Linked DNA regions of Nitratidesulfovibrio vulgaris str. Hildenborough. The protein of the gene in region 1 interacts with the protein of each later gene in a pairwise test. Links are inferred from orthologs where the notes say so. Each region holds a gene or a part of one and is shown in the gene's direction. Other genes may lie near its edges.

Evidence for each region.
Region 2: the proteins of DVU_RS04195 (region 1) and acpP interact in binary tests that used the Escherichia coli proteins (3 or more experiments, as listed by UniProt). The link is inferred for Nitratidesulfovibrio vulgaris str. Hildenborough from one-to-one orthologs.

What each region holds. Positions count from the first base shown.
Region 1 is NC_002937.3:974,911-978,055, reverse strand. What follows is about bases 168-2,990. They hold DVU_RS04195 (acyl-CoA thioesterase), read left to right. Parts: upstream 168-1,285; coding sequence 1,286-1,696; downstream 1,697-2,990. Other genes in these bases: DVU_RS04180 (ferredoxin-thioredoxin reductase catalytic domain-containing protein), read right to left, coding at 2,977-2,990; DVU_RS04185 (hypothetical protein), read left to right, coding at 2,562-2,750; DVU_RS04190 (amidohydrolase family protein), read left to right, coding at 1,747-2,535; mltA (murein transglycosylase A), read right to left, coding at 168-1,231. Outside these bases: more of mltA, read right to left, coding at 1-167; more of DVU_RS04180, read right to left, coding at 2,991-3,145.
Region 2 is NC_002937.3:1,295,377-1,298,585, reverse strand. The notes cover bases 7-2,893. They hold acpP (acyl carrier protein), read left to right. Parts: upstream 7-1,278; coding sequence 1,279-1,509; downstream 1,510-2,893. Other genes in these bases: fabF (beta-ketoacyl-ACP synthase II), read left to right, coding at 1,697-2,893; fabG (3-oxoacyl-[acyl-carrier-protein] reductase), read left to right, coding at 479-1,222; DVU_RS05705 (beta-ketoacyl-ACP synthase III), read left to right, coding at 7-394. In the rest of the region: more of DVU_RS05705, read left to right, coding at 1-6; more of fabF, read left to right, coding at 2,894-2,944; glyA (serine hydroxymethyltransferase), read left to right, coding at 3,003-3,209. UniProt on the Escherichia coli protein: Carrier of the growing fatty acid chain in fatty acid biosynthesis.

The sequences.
Region 1 (3,145 bases):
GCCCGGCGACAGCCTTCGCCCTTTCGCCCGCACCGCAGAACAGGTCGATGCGATGCCCCTTGATGGCCCCCCCCGTATCCTGCGCAAGGCCCAGTCCATGCAGCGATGCAGCCCCGGCACCACCGCCGCCCGGCACGTCCACGGCAAAGGCCGTGATGGCCCCGAGGGGTATCACCGACCTGTCAACGGCAAGACTGACCCACGGCATGAGCGGTCGCCCCATGCTGCCGAGGGGGCCGTCCTTGGCAAGACGGAAGAAGACATAGCTGGGGTTGGCGTTCATCATCTCCTGTGCGCGCTCGGGGTGGGCGGCAAGCCATGCGCGGATGGCATCCATGTTCACCCCGTCGGCAGGCAGGTGCCCGCGCTCACGCAGCACGCGCCCCAAGGAGACATAGGGCCTGCCGTTCTGCCCCGCATAGAGGACATGGGTCGTGCTGCCATCGGCGTAACGCAGTCTCCCCGACCCTTGCACCTGAAGAAAGAAGGCGTCGACGGGGTCGACCCACGCCAGTTCGTAGCCTCGCCCCCTGAGCGCCCCGCGTCCGTCGATGGCGGCACGGTCGTGATAGGGGACGGCACGCCCTCCCTCGATGCGGTAGGTGACGCGCATTCCCTCGTAGCGGGGATTGAAGAGGCCAAGGTCGAGGCTCTTCATGTCATCGGGCACACGGTAGAGAGGCTGGCGCAAGGCCCCGGACGGTTTACGTGCGGCATCCAGCACCGGTTCGTAATAGCCGGTGAAGGCGGCAGGCGGGTCGAGGCGCAGCCACCTGAAGTGACGGGCCAGCAAGCCCGGTTCCGTGTCGAGACGGGGCAACACTTCCAGCAGGACGCGCTGCCCGCGCAGCAGGTCGCCCCATGTGAGGCGCAACCCGCCCCTGTCGAGGGCCACGCCATCCGTGTCCTTCCGCTCAAGGTAGGCGATGCTCTGCCGTATGGCCGGTGCCATGTCGCGCCATGAGGCCAGCGACTGCCCCGAGGCATCCAGCGACCCTGCCGCCGCAAGTGCGGCGTCGCCCTCAAGTTCCACCCACGGTACGGCGGGTGTGGCGTCAGGACGTGCCTCATCCGCCGTCGCCGGGGGTACGGAGACCACCGTCCCCTCAGGCGGCGCCCCATGCCGTGCGCACCCGGTCAGCGCGGTCAGCGCGACCGGCACGACCAGCACAGCCAGCAGCCACAGTTTTCGCAGCCCCCCCCGGAAGACCTTTCCCCCCTGAAGGGCCACTTTGCCATATGCTGCGCTATGGAGTAGAACCCCTGCGTTGCAAGGAGGATTCTCGTGGCTGTCTTTCCCGTCAATGATACATGGCTTGCCCATCGTGTCTCCTATGGCGAGACCGACATGATGGGTCTCGTCTACTATGCCGAATACCTGCACTACTTCGAACGCGCCCGCAGCGAGTGCATCCGCTCGCGGGGCATGAGCTACGCCGTTGTCGAGGAACGGGGCGTCATGCTTCCCGTCCGCGAGGCCCGGTGCCGATACCGCAGCCCTGCACGCTTCGACGACCTGGTCTGGATACGGACAGGCATCAGCGAATGGGGGCGGGCGTCCCTGACCTTCGTCTACGAAATCCGCGACGAGGGGCGTGAAAGGCTGCTTGCCGACGGCATGACGCAACACGCCTGCGTCAACCGCGAGGGGCGGCCCGTACCCGTGCCCGCATGGCTGCGCGAACTCATGGGGTAGCCGCCCGCGACACTTGACGCAAGCACTCGCCTGCCGTAATCCGCCACAACATGTTCCTCGACGTACATACTCACGCCTTCCATCCGAAGATAGCCTCCAAAGTCATCACCAAGCTGGAAGACCACTACGGCATCGAACCCGTCGGCAACGGACTGCTCGACGACCTGCTTCTGCGGTCGCGCCGTGCCGGGCTGGACCGCGTGGTCGTCCTGTGCGCCGCCACAGCCGAAGCGCAGGTCATCCCCGCCAACGCCTTTGCCGTCGAACTGGGCCGCCACCCGGAGGTCATCCCCTTCGGGACGCTGCACCCCGACTGCACCGACTGGCAAAGCCAACTCGACAGGCTACGTGCCGCAGGGGTGAAGGGACTCAAGCTGCACCCCGAGTTTCAGGGTTTCTGGCTCGACGACCCGAGGCTTCTGCCCATCATCGAAGAAGCGCAACGCGACTTCGTGTTCCTGTGCCACATAGGCGACAGACTGCCCCCCGAAAAGAACCCGTCCTGCCCCTACAAGCTTGCGAACCTGCTCGACCTCTTCCCCGAAGCCCGCTTCATCGCCGCCCACTTCGGCGGTTTCATGCAGTGGGAGTACGCGCTGGATGCGCTGGCGGGACGAAAGGTGTGGGTGGACACCTCGAGCTCGCTGGAATTCATGGACGACGCCACGCTCAAGGGTTTCATTGCGAAACACCCGCGTGAGCGCATCCTCTTCGGCAGTGACTACCCCCTGTACGACCCGGCGGACGAGTACCACCGTCTGCAACAGCGCACCGGCTTCTGCGACGCGGAGATGGAAGAACTGCTCTCCAACGCTGCCTCGCTGCTCGACGTGGAATAGCCACCGTGCGGCCGAGGGGGCCGGATATGCGGGAACCGCCGGGCGTGGGCGTAGCCACCACGCCACAGGGCATCCCCGTTGCGGGGCGCAAGCCGCCTCTGCCTCCAGCACATGCCGTGCCCTGTCACGCCCTGCCCCTGCGGGTCGCTCTCACCATCCGGTCACCACTCGCCCTCCACGCCCCGCGCCATGACGAAAAGGCCCGTCCGCGTTGACAAAGGCCAGACACGGGCGGGCACTCCGAAAGCTCCAGGCTGACACGATGCAGACAGGGCGGCCATGACGGGAGGGGGCAAAACGGACTGGCACGGACTGGCACAGGCGGGCAGGCGCCAGCGGACAAGATGCAGGCGGACTCGTGCACAACAGCCGGATGCCCCCCAACGCAAACGCCACAGGCACGCCGCGACAGCGACACCGGGCCGATGCAGGCGCGGCACCTCAACCGAATATTTTCTCCGGAGGCCGACGTTCCGGCACGAATACGTGCGGTACCTTGCCCTCGTTCCATTCGCGTGAGACATACAGCCCGCAGAAGCAGGCCCCGTATTCGCGCACGTCTTCCTCGCGGTACACGCAGGGACAGACGATGTCCCTGTCCTGCGCGAAG
Region 2 (3,209 bases), 320 kb from region 1 along the record:
CGGCACAGCCAACCCCTATGCCATCGGCGACAGCGTCGGCGAGGAGTACTTCGTGCGGATGCAGGGCCGCGACGTGTTCAAGCACGCCGTACGCAGCATGACGCAGGTCTGCAACGACCTGCTTGCCCGCAACGGCTTCACGACCGAAGACGTCGACCTCGTCATTCCGCATCAGGCCAACCTTCGCATCATCGAAGCCGTGGGCGACCGTCTCGGCTTCGCGTCCGAAAAGGTCTTCGTCAACGTCCATGACTTCGGCAACACCAGCGCGGCATCCATTCCGCTGGCACTTGCCGACGCCCGCGCGCAGGGGCGCATCCGCCCCGGCATGAGGGTGCTTCTGACGACCTTCGGTGGCGGCTTCACATGGGGCGCGGCATTGCTGCGTTTCTAGAGGCCCTCTTCGGCAATTGAAGTCGGCACGCCTTTGAGGTATAAGGCGATGCCTTTCGTCAAACCGCAGAATGCAAGGTTTGTGATGAGCGAACTTACCCCCACCGCCATCGTCACCGGCGGGTCGCGTGGCATCGGCAAGGCCGTTGCCGAAACGCTGGCCCGTGCCGGTCTTCAGGTGTTCCTGACCTACGTGAGCAAGCCTGATGAGGCCGAGGCCGTCGCCGCAGGCATCCGCGACGCAGGCGGAAGCGCCACTGCCTTCCGACTCGACGTCTCCGACGCCGCCGCCGTTGCCGCCTTCTTCCAGTCCGAAATCAAGGACAAGGTGCGCCTCGACGTGCTGGTCAACAACGCGGGCATCACCAAGGACGGCCTCATCATGCGCATGAAGGACGAGGATTTCGAACGGGTTCTCGACGTGAACCTGTGCGGCGCCTTCACCTGCCTGCGCGAGGCATCGAAACTGATGACCCGCCAGCGTCTCGGGCGTATCATCAACATCACCTCTGTCGTCGGGCAGATGGGCAACGCCGGGCAGGCCAACTACTGCGCGGCAAAAGCCGGTCTCATCGGGCTCACCAAGTCGGCCGCGAAGGAACTTGCCGCCCGCAACGTCACGGTCAACGCCGTGGCCCCCGGCTTCATCGAAACGGATATGACGGCGGGCCTCCCTGAAGAGGTTCGCAAAGCATATGTCGAGGCCATCCCGCTGCGTCGTCTGGGTTCCGCCCAGGACATCGCGGACGCAGTGGCCTTTCTGGCCTCGGAAAGGGCATCGTACATCACCGGACAGGTTCTCGCCGTCAACGGCGGCATGTACTGCTGATGACACGCGCCTGCCTTACAGACTGAACAACCGAAAACACCGCATTGGAGGGACCCATGTCCGTTGAAGAAAAAGTCAAGAAGATCATCATGGACCAGCTCGGCGTGTCCGCCGAGGAAGTCAAGCCCGAAGCCTCTTTCGTTGAAGACCTCGGCGCAGACTCCCTCGACCTGACTGAACTGATCATGGCCATGGAAGAGGAATTCGGCGTTGAAATCGATGACGACGACGCCCAGAAGATTCTCAAGGTCAAAGACGCCATCGACTACGTCAGCAACAAGCAGTAGTCTTGTCTTCTTCTATGCGACACTGAGCACGGGCGTCTTATGACGGTGTCATAAGACGCTCTTGCGCATTTTTCTCAGGGACGATCGGCGACCGACCCCGCCGGTGCCAACACACCGGAACTGCTGTTCTTTCGCTCAAACGGGCAGGCGGGGCCGATGCGTCCGAAACGCCGAGAGGATCATCCGAATGACCGGAAAGCGCGTTGTGGTGACGGGCCTTGCAGCCCTCACCCCCCTTGGAAATGACATCGAAACCAGCTGGGATAACCTTGTTGCCGGCAAGTCCGGCATCGGGCCCATCACCCGCTTCGACGCCACAGAATACGCCTCGCGTATCGCAGGCGAAGTGAAGGATTTCGATCCTGAGAAGTTCATGCCCGCCAAGCAGGCACGACGCATGGACCGCTTCGTCCAGTTCGCCGTTGCCACCGGCAAGATGCTCGTAGAGCATTCCGGCCTCGTCATCGACGAGAGCAACGCCGACCGCGTGGGCGTGCTTCTGGGCGTGGGGCTTGGTGGTCTCGAGACCATCGAGGTCTTCCACACCAAACTCATGGAGGCAGGCCCCAACAAGGTCTCGCCGTTCATGATCCCCATGCTCATCTCCAACATGGCACCGGGGCAGGTTTCGATATTCACAGGAGCCAGAGGCCCCAACGTGGTCATGACGAGCGCATGCGCGTCTGCCACCCATGCCATCGGCTACGCCTTCAGCGAGATCAAGCTGGGACGTATCGACGCAGCCATCACCGGCGGCGTCGAATCGACCATCACCCCCATGGGTGTCTCGGGCTTCACCGCCCTGAAGGCACTCTCCACCGCGCACAACGACTCGCCCGAGAAGGCGTCACGCCCCTTCGACAAGGAACGTGACGGCTTCGTCCTCGGCGAGGGAAGCGGCATGCTGATGCTCGAATCGCTCGATTCGGCCCTGGCGCGCGGTGCGACCATCTACGCCGAGGTCGTCGGCTTCGGTGCGTCGGGTGACGCCTACCACATGACCGCCCCCCACGAATCAGGGGATGGCATGGCGCTCGCGATGCGCAATGCCGTGAGGGAAGCGGGCATACCTGTGGAAGCCGTCGACCACATCAACGCCCACGCCACCTCGACCCACCTCAACGACCTGTGCGAAACCCGCGCCATCAAGCAGGTCTTCGGTCAGCACGCCTACAACATCGCCATCACGGCCAACAAGTCGATGACGGGCCATCTGCTGGGCGCAGCAGGCGGTTTGGAAAGCGTGTTCACCGTGCTCACCCTGCACAGGGGCATCATTCCCGGCACCATCAACCATGAGACGCCGGACCCCGAGTGCGACCTGAACTACATGACGGAAGGTTCGAAGGAGATGCAGGCCCACTATGCGCTGTGCAACTCGTTCGGCTTCGGCGGCACCAACGCCAGCCTTCTGTTCAAACGGTACGAAGACTAGAGTACAAGGCCGCACGGCTTGCCGTGCGGCCACAACCCTTACTGCGGAGGGCGCACACATGGACGAGTTGCTGCTTCAGGACCCCGAGGTCGGCAAGGCCATCATTCTCGAAATCGAACGTCAGACCGGCAAGCTTGAGCTCATCGCGTCGGAGAACTTCGTCTCCGCCGCCGTCCGGCAGGCTCAGGGCAGCGTCCTCACCCACAAGTACGCCGAAGGCTACCCCGGCAAGCGCTACTACGGCGGATGCGAGTTCGTCGACATC